DNA from 2 places in the Sphingomonas cynarae genome. Region 2 is predicted to be linked to the other one. Evidence: riboswitches for the same ligand, from Rfam matches in the RefSeq annotation. Region 2 holds a riboswitch; the other holds the start of a gene.
What was found. Region 2 has a riboswitch for cobalamin ahead of cobW (cobalamin biosynthesis protein CobW). Riboswitches for the same ligand answer to the same signal wherever they lie in the genome.
Positions count from the first base shown of each region.

Region 1: another riboswitch for cobalamin. It lies ahead of ABD719_RS01755 (TonB-dependent receptor plug domain-containing protein); the one in region 2 lies ahead of cobW (cobalamin biosynthesis protein CobW).

Region 1 covers NZ_BAABBF010000001.1:369,317-372,723, reverse strand. Annotated here, with positions in the region: gene ABD719_RS01755 (TonB-dependent receptor plug domain-containing protein) at 1-1,632, opposite strand, end outside; cobalamin riboswitch at 1,832-2,054, opposite strand; gene ABD719_RS01750 (Ros/MucR family transcriptional regulator) at 2,299-2,799, opposite strand; gene ABD719_RS01745 (hypothetical protein) at 3,176-3,407, shown strand, end outside.
Region 2 covers NZ_BAABBF010000004.1:318,717-322,123, reverse strand. Annotated here, with positions in the region: gene ABD719_RS10735 (amidohydrolase family protein) at 1-467, shown strand, start outside; gene ABD719_RS10730 (DUF6894 family protein) at 497-748, opposite strand; cobalamin riboswitch at 916-1,142, shown strand; gene cobW (cobalamin biosynthesis protein CobW) at 1,321-2,394, shown strand; gene cobN (cobaltochelatase subunit CobN) at 2,403-3,407, shown strand, end outside.

The DNA.
Region 1 (3,407 bases), on a different contig from region 2:
GTCCTCGCGCGCCTTGAGATAGGTATAGGCCAGATCGAAACGGAGCTGGTCGATCGGACGGGCAGACACGAACGCCTCCACGCCGTGCTGGCGTGACCGGGTGGTGCGGTTGCTGGGAGAAGCGAGGAAATCGGGGGCGAGGAAGGTGGTGAATATCTCGTCTTCCAGCCTGCTTTCGAAATACGTCGCGCCCACCGTCGCGCGGCCACCCGCGATCTCCTGATCCAGTCCCGCTTCCCAGCCCTTCGACTTTTCGGGGCGCAGATCGGGATTGCCGATGTACCGGCCGTCCGCAAAGCCGAAGAGCTCGAAATAGCCGGGATTCTTGACGCCGGTGCCATAGGCGCCGCGCGCGCGCAGACCGAACGGCAGCCGGTAACCGGCCTGGAGACGGAAGGTGGTGGGATCGGCGAACCGGTCGTTGCGGTCGTGCCGCACCGACGCGCCGAGCGACAGCGCATCGCCGACATTGCCTTCATACTGGCCGACGAAGCCCCAGTTCTCGGTCGCGCGGCGGCCGGTGAAGGCGAAGCCGCCGGGGGTAAGGTTGCGGAACGATTCCCGCTCGTAATCGACCGCGCCGGTGATCCGGCTGACCAGCGCACCGGTATCGATCCGGTAGCTCGTCTCGAACGAGCCCTTGTAGCGGCGGCCGCTATTGCCGTTCGCCAGCCCGGTGCTGCCATAGCCCTTGCGGTTCGTATCGGCGAACTGCCCGGTCAGCGCACTGGTCCAGCGCCCGTCCGCCAGGGCCAGTTCGGCGCGGGCGAGACCGTAGAAGCCCTGCACGCGCGAATGGACGCCCGGGCTGTCGACGGTGTAGCCGAACAGCGGCCCGCTGGTCGCCGGATCGTTGTTGTCGGCATCGGTATAGCTGTAGCGGCCGACACCGGTCAGCTTGAAGGTGGACGACGGCGTCCATGTCGCCTTGGCGGTGGTGCCGACGCTGGTCGATCCGATATCGCGACTGCCGCCGCGCGCGGTGGGCGTGCCGCCGGTGTGATAGACCGAGCCGGACACCGCATAATCGACCGTGTCGCCCGCCCCCGCGATCCGGGCGCCGCCGGCGGCGGTGCCGAACGAGCCACCTTCCGCGCGCAGCGAGACGCCGGGCCGCTCGCGGCCGGTCAGCGTGATGTACTGGATGACGCCGCCGATCGCGTCGGAGCCGTAGAGCGACGATTGCTGGCCGCGCAACACCTCGATCCGCGCCGCCTCGTCCGCGATCAGCGTGCCGAAATCATATTCGCCCTGAAAGGGGTCGGACACCTCGATGCCGTCGATCAGGACCAGCACATGGTTGCTCTCGCTGCCGCGGATGCGCACCTGCGTCATCCCGCCGACCCCGCCGGTACGGCTGACCGCCAGCCCCGGCACGTCGCGCAGAATGTCCGACACGATCCGGGTCTGACGCTCCTGCAACGCGGCGGCATCGAGCAGCGTCACCGAGGCGGGCAGATCGGCGACCGGCGTGCCCTCCCCCGAGCGCGAGGCGGTGACGACGATCTCGTTGCCCGCCGCATCGCGGGTCGGCAGGGTCGGATCGCCCTGCACGGTGGCAGGCCGGGCGGCGGCAGGCGCGGCGGCAAGGCCGATGGCGGCCGACGCCAGCAGTGAAACGATGGTCTTCATGAACAGTCCCCCCGCGCCATCGGACGACGCGGACGCGGGGCCGTTTCCGCCCGCACCCCATGGGCACGCGCGAACACCGGGACCGATGCGCGCCCGGCGGACGCGACGCCCGGCTGCTCCAGTCCCGTCGCGGCCCCGGCCGCCATGTTCGTCGCTCGAACGGAATCCTGTCCGTGCCCCGGCCAACCCCTGGACCAAAGCATGAGCGACGGTGCCGGCAGGTCTCCTGGCTCACGGGTCAAGGCTCGACCTACGCCTTCCCGGATCGGGTGATCCAGTGGCCGCCCGACCGATTGGCCGGGCCCGTACGTCTCGCTCGCCGCTGACAGTTGCAGGGACAGCTGCGGATTGGGAGGGCGAGCCCTCCGCACCGCATTCCACATTCAAGCCCCTTTCGGGACACCGGCACGATCGATGGACCGCGACATTCGTCGTGGTCCGGCGGCGCCCTACCGCAATGCGGCACGGACGCCAACGCGATTTTGGGACGCGGCCAAGCCCCCGGCGTCATCGCGAGCGTCGCGAAGCGATGACGAAACCGGGCACGCCAGTGCCATCATGATCGAAACGCCATCGCCCTAACATGACGACACCCGCGCCGGGGGTGTCCCGGCACGGGTGTCGATCGACTGGTCGCACGGCGACGGGCGCCGGCGACCCGACGGGTCATTCGCCGGCGGGAGCGTCCGCCTTGCGACGGCGGGCCGGGGCCGGGGCGGCGTTTTCGTCCGCCTTGCGCGCACCGGGCTTGCGGCCGAGGCCGATCTTCTTGGCCATCGCGCGACGGCTTTCCGAATAATTCTCGGCAACCATCGGATAGTCTGGCTTCAGGCCATAGCGGTCACGATATTCTGCCGGGGTCAGCCCATGGGTCGCCAGGTGCCGGCGCAGCGTCTTGTACGGCTTGCCGTCGATCATCGAGATGATGTGATCCTTCGACGCCAACGACTTGCGGGCGGTGACCGCGGGGGTGAAATCACCCGCCGGTTCGGCCGGGGCCGCGGGCTGGACGCCCGTACCGAGCAGCGTCGACACCGTCTCGTGCATCTTGCCAAGGAACGCCGGCACCTCTTCGGCAGAAATGCGAGTGTTGGGATTGCCCAGCCAAGCAATCGTCAGCTCGATAGCCAGTTCCACCGCGTTGTTGTCAGGGTTTTCGTCGGACATGATATGCTCCTTCATCACCACCCCCCGTAACGTAGCAACAGGTGCCGTCAATATACAGATCAGAAATGGTCAATCCCAATATCGAACGGCAAAAAGGCCGATGCGGTGCGAATAACCACACAGATCGATCATGTTACCCGTAGATGAATGCAACGAACGATCCCGATCCCGTATCGGCGGGCCACAGGTCACGACAGGGCGGCGTGCCGGGGCGGCACGGGATCGCCGCAGCCGGTGCTTGGCGGGATGGCGCGGTATTGATAGAGCAGCCATCCAGCCAGGGGCGGCGGCGGCGGGCGGCGAAGGGCGGCACGGGGCCGCCGACCCGGCATCGGGGAGACGGCATATCACTTTTCACCAGCGGCTCAGACGGGCAGTGGCACGCCGCATCGGCCCCTATACCTCACGGGTCGAGGACGTGTTGGCCGATCGCGCGATCCGGCCGAAGCTGGAACGCCTGCGCCGGTCGTCCTTCTATGCCGACCTGCCCGGTCTCGCGATCCTCGTCGTCGGCGTGCAGTCGCCCCGACGGCCCGGCTCGCTCGATCGCATCTACGAACAGATGGCCAGCACGCGGCACCGCATGACCTTCGACAGCAAGGGCGTGG
Region 2 (3,407 bases):
GCAGCACGCTGGATACGCTGCGGCTGGAGACGGGCGATGGCGGGATCGACCGGACGGTGGAGATCAGCCAGATCGTGCCCCGCGCGGAGGGCGGCCACGCGCTGCTGCTGTCCGCGCGGATGGCGATGAAGGACGATGCCTATGCGGGTGTCGCGATCCCGCTGACGCGTGGATCGGTGACCCCGGTCGACGTGCGCGGATACAGCGGCGTGCGGTTCGATATCATGGGTCCCGGCCGGTACACGCTGCGCCTGAACGGGCCGACCGGGAGCTGGTCGACCAGTATCGACGGCACGGCCGGCTGGAAGACCGTGGAGGTGCCGTTGGCCACGTTAAGTCCGGTGGCACGCGGCGGCAAACCGGGCGCCGCGTGGACCGGCACCGACATCGTGACGGTGGAGATCGGCGCGACGCGACCGCCCGGCGCGACGCTGGGCGTCACGCTGGACGATATCCGTTTCTATTGAAATCCGGTCACGGGCCGGGCCCGGGAGCGTCAGCTCCCGGTCGCGCCGGCCGTTCCCGAACCGCGCGGCACCACCGTGGCGATGATGACATGCAGCAGCGATTGCCCGACGTCGTTCTCGACATTGAGTTGCCAATGCCCCTCGTCGGCAAAGCCCGGATGACTGGACAGATACTCACCGAGATAGCGGACCGCGGCATTGCGCGCGTCGTCCAGTCCTTCGGCCTCGACGGGAATCCGCTCACGTCCGGGACCCATCAGCCTGAAATAATATTGCATCATCCGCGGCACATCGTTGGAAACGGCAAGTGTGTCATTAACCTGAAAAAGGCCGGTTCCGGTACGATGTCGCCATCGACGATCCGGCACCGGAGTGTCTGAAATTCGGCCGTTACGCGATTGGCAAGACGGTTGCCACCCGGTAAGCGCTGCATCGGCCCGGTTCCACCGGACCATCAGATCGCGTCGGTGCCCGACAAGGGCGTAAATGGGAATGCGGTGAGAAGCGACGCTTCGAATCCGCGGCTGTCCCTGCAACTGTAAGCGGCGAGTGACGGACACATGCCTGACCGGCGACGGACAGGCGGCCACTGGCATCGGGTTCGCCCGGCTGGGAAGGCCGTGACCGGAACGACGACCCGCGAGCCAGGAAACCTGCCGACGTAACGGTCGCTCTTGCTCGGGTCCAGGGGATGGCCGGGGCACGGTGTTCCGTCTGAGCGACGAATCCATGCGGCCGGGGTCGCATCGATGCGCGCTGCGGGCGGCCTTCGAGCCATCCGTCCGTCGTTCGCCCATCGGCCTTCGTGCAGCCCCGCCGCCTCGTCGTCGCCTGCGCTCGCGAAGGAAACACCGTGTCCGATTCCGTACAGAGTCCTGTTTCGAATCTCGCCCCGAATCTCGCCAAGGTTCCCGTCACCATCGTCACCGGATTCCTGGGCGCGGGGAAGACGACGCTCATCAGCCATCTGATCCGCCATGCCGCCGGCCGCCGGCTGGCGGTGGTCGTCAACGAATTCGGCACGCTGGGCATCGACGGCGACATATTGAAGGGCTGCGCGATCCCCGATTGCCCGGCGGAAAACGTGGTCGAGCTGGCCAATGGCTGCATCTGCTGCACCGTGGCGGACGACTTCATTCCCACGGTCGAACACCTGCTGGCGATGACGCCGCGCCCCGACCATATCCTGATCGAGACATCCGGACTGGCGCTTCCCAAGCCGTTGCTGAAGGCGTTCGACTGGCCGGCGATCCGATCGCGCATCACCGTCGACGGCGTGATCGCGCTGGCCGATGCGGAGGCGGTCGCCGCCGGGCGCTTCGCCCCCGATCTGGCCGCGCTGGCAGCGCAGCGGGCGGCCGATCCGGGCATCGACCACGAGACCCCGCTGTCCGAGGTGTTCGAGGACCAGCTGGCCTGCGCCGATATCGTCCTGCTGACCAAGGCCGATCTGGCCGGGCCGGAGGGCGTCGCCGCCGCCCGCGCCACGATCGCGGCGGAGGCGCCGCGCCCGGTTCCCGTCGTCGAACTGGTGGACGGCGTGATCGACCCCGCCGTGATCCTCGGCCTGAACGCGGCGGCGGAGGACGATATCGCCGCCCGCCCCTCGCACCACGACGGCGAGGACGATCACGAGCATGACGATTTCGACAGTCTGGTCCACGCGGCCGGCGAGATCGACGATCCCGCGACGCTGGTCGCCCGGATCGAGACGCTGGCGCGCGATCACGATATCCTGCGGGTGAAGGGCTATGCCGCCGTGCGCGGCAAGCCGATGCGGCTGCTGGTGCAGGCGGTCGGCGCCCGGGTCCGCATCCAGTATGACCGGCCTTGGCGAATGGACGAGGCACGACGCACCACGCTGGTCGTGATCGCCGAGCATGACCGGATCGATGCCGCCACGATCGGGGCCGTGCTGAACGGCTGAGCGGCACGATGCACGTCGTCTTTCGGGAGAGCCACGGGCTGGAGGAAACGGCGACCCCGCGCGATCTGGGTCAGCCGCCCGCCGATCTCGTCGTCCTCTCCTTCTCCGACAGCGATCTGGGCGCCTTCGCGGCGGGGTGGCATGCGGCGGCAGCGGGCGGCGCGACGCTGCCGTCGCTGCGCCTCGCCAATCTGGCCGACCTCACCCATCCGCTGTCGGTCGACACCTATGTCGATGCCACCCTGTCGGGGGCGAAGGCCATCCTGATCCGGCTGATCGGCGGGCGGTCCTACTGGTCCTATGGATTGCAACAGGTGGAGCAGCTTGCCCGGTCACGCGGGATCGCGCTGGCGGTGCTGGCCGCGGACGGGCGCGAGGACGACCGGCTGGCGGCGGCATCGACGGTGGCGCCGGCGACGCGGCAACGGCTGGCGACAACGTGCGACGCGGGGGGCGCGGCGGCGGCACAGGCGGCGCTGGCGGAACTGGCGGCGGCGGCCGGGCTCTACAGCGGACCGGTACGCATGGCCGCCGCGCCGGCGAACGTCGGCGCCTGGAGTAACGACGGGGGCGTCACCTGCCCTGCCGCCGCGATGATGCAGCCGGAAACCGGATCCGCCGGACGTATCCTGCTGATCTTCTATCGATCCTATCTGCTCGCCGCCGATCTCGATCCGATCGCGGCGTTGCAACGGGCGCTGGCGGCGCGCGGCTTCGATCCGGTCGCGCTGTTCGTGCCGTCGCTGAAGGAGCCGGCGGCCCGTGGCTGGCTGGCGCGCTGGGTGACGGCACTGGCCCCTGCGGCGATCGTCAACGCCACCGCCTTTTCCGGGCGGGGCGATGCCGGCGACGCGTCGCCGCTCGACGCGGCCGGGGTGCCGGTGCTGCAGGTGGCGCTCGCCACCTCGACCGCGCGGGACTGGGCGATCAGCGCACGTGGCCTGTCGCCCGCCGATCTGGCGATGCACGTCGTGCTGCCCGAGATCGATGGACGCCTGTTCGCCGGCGTCGTC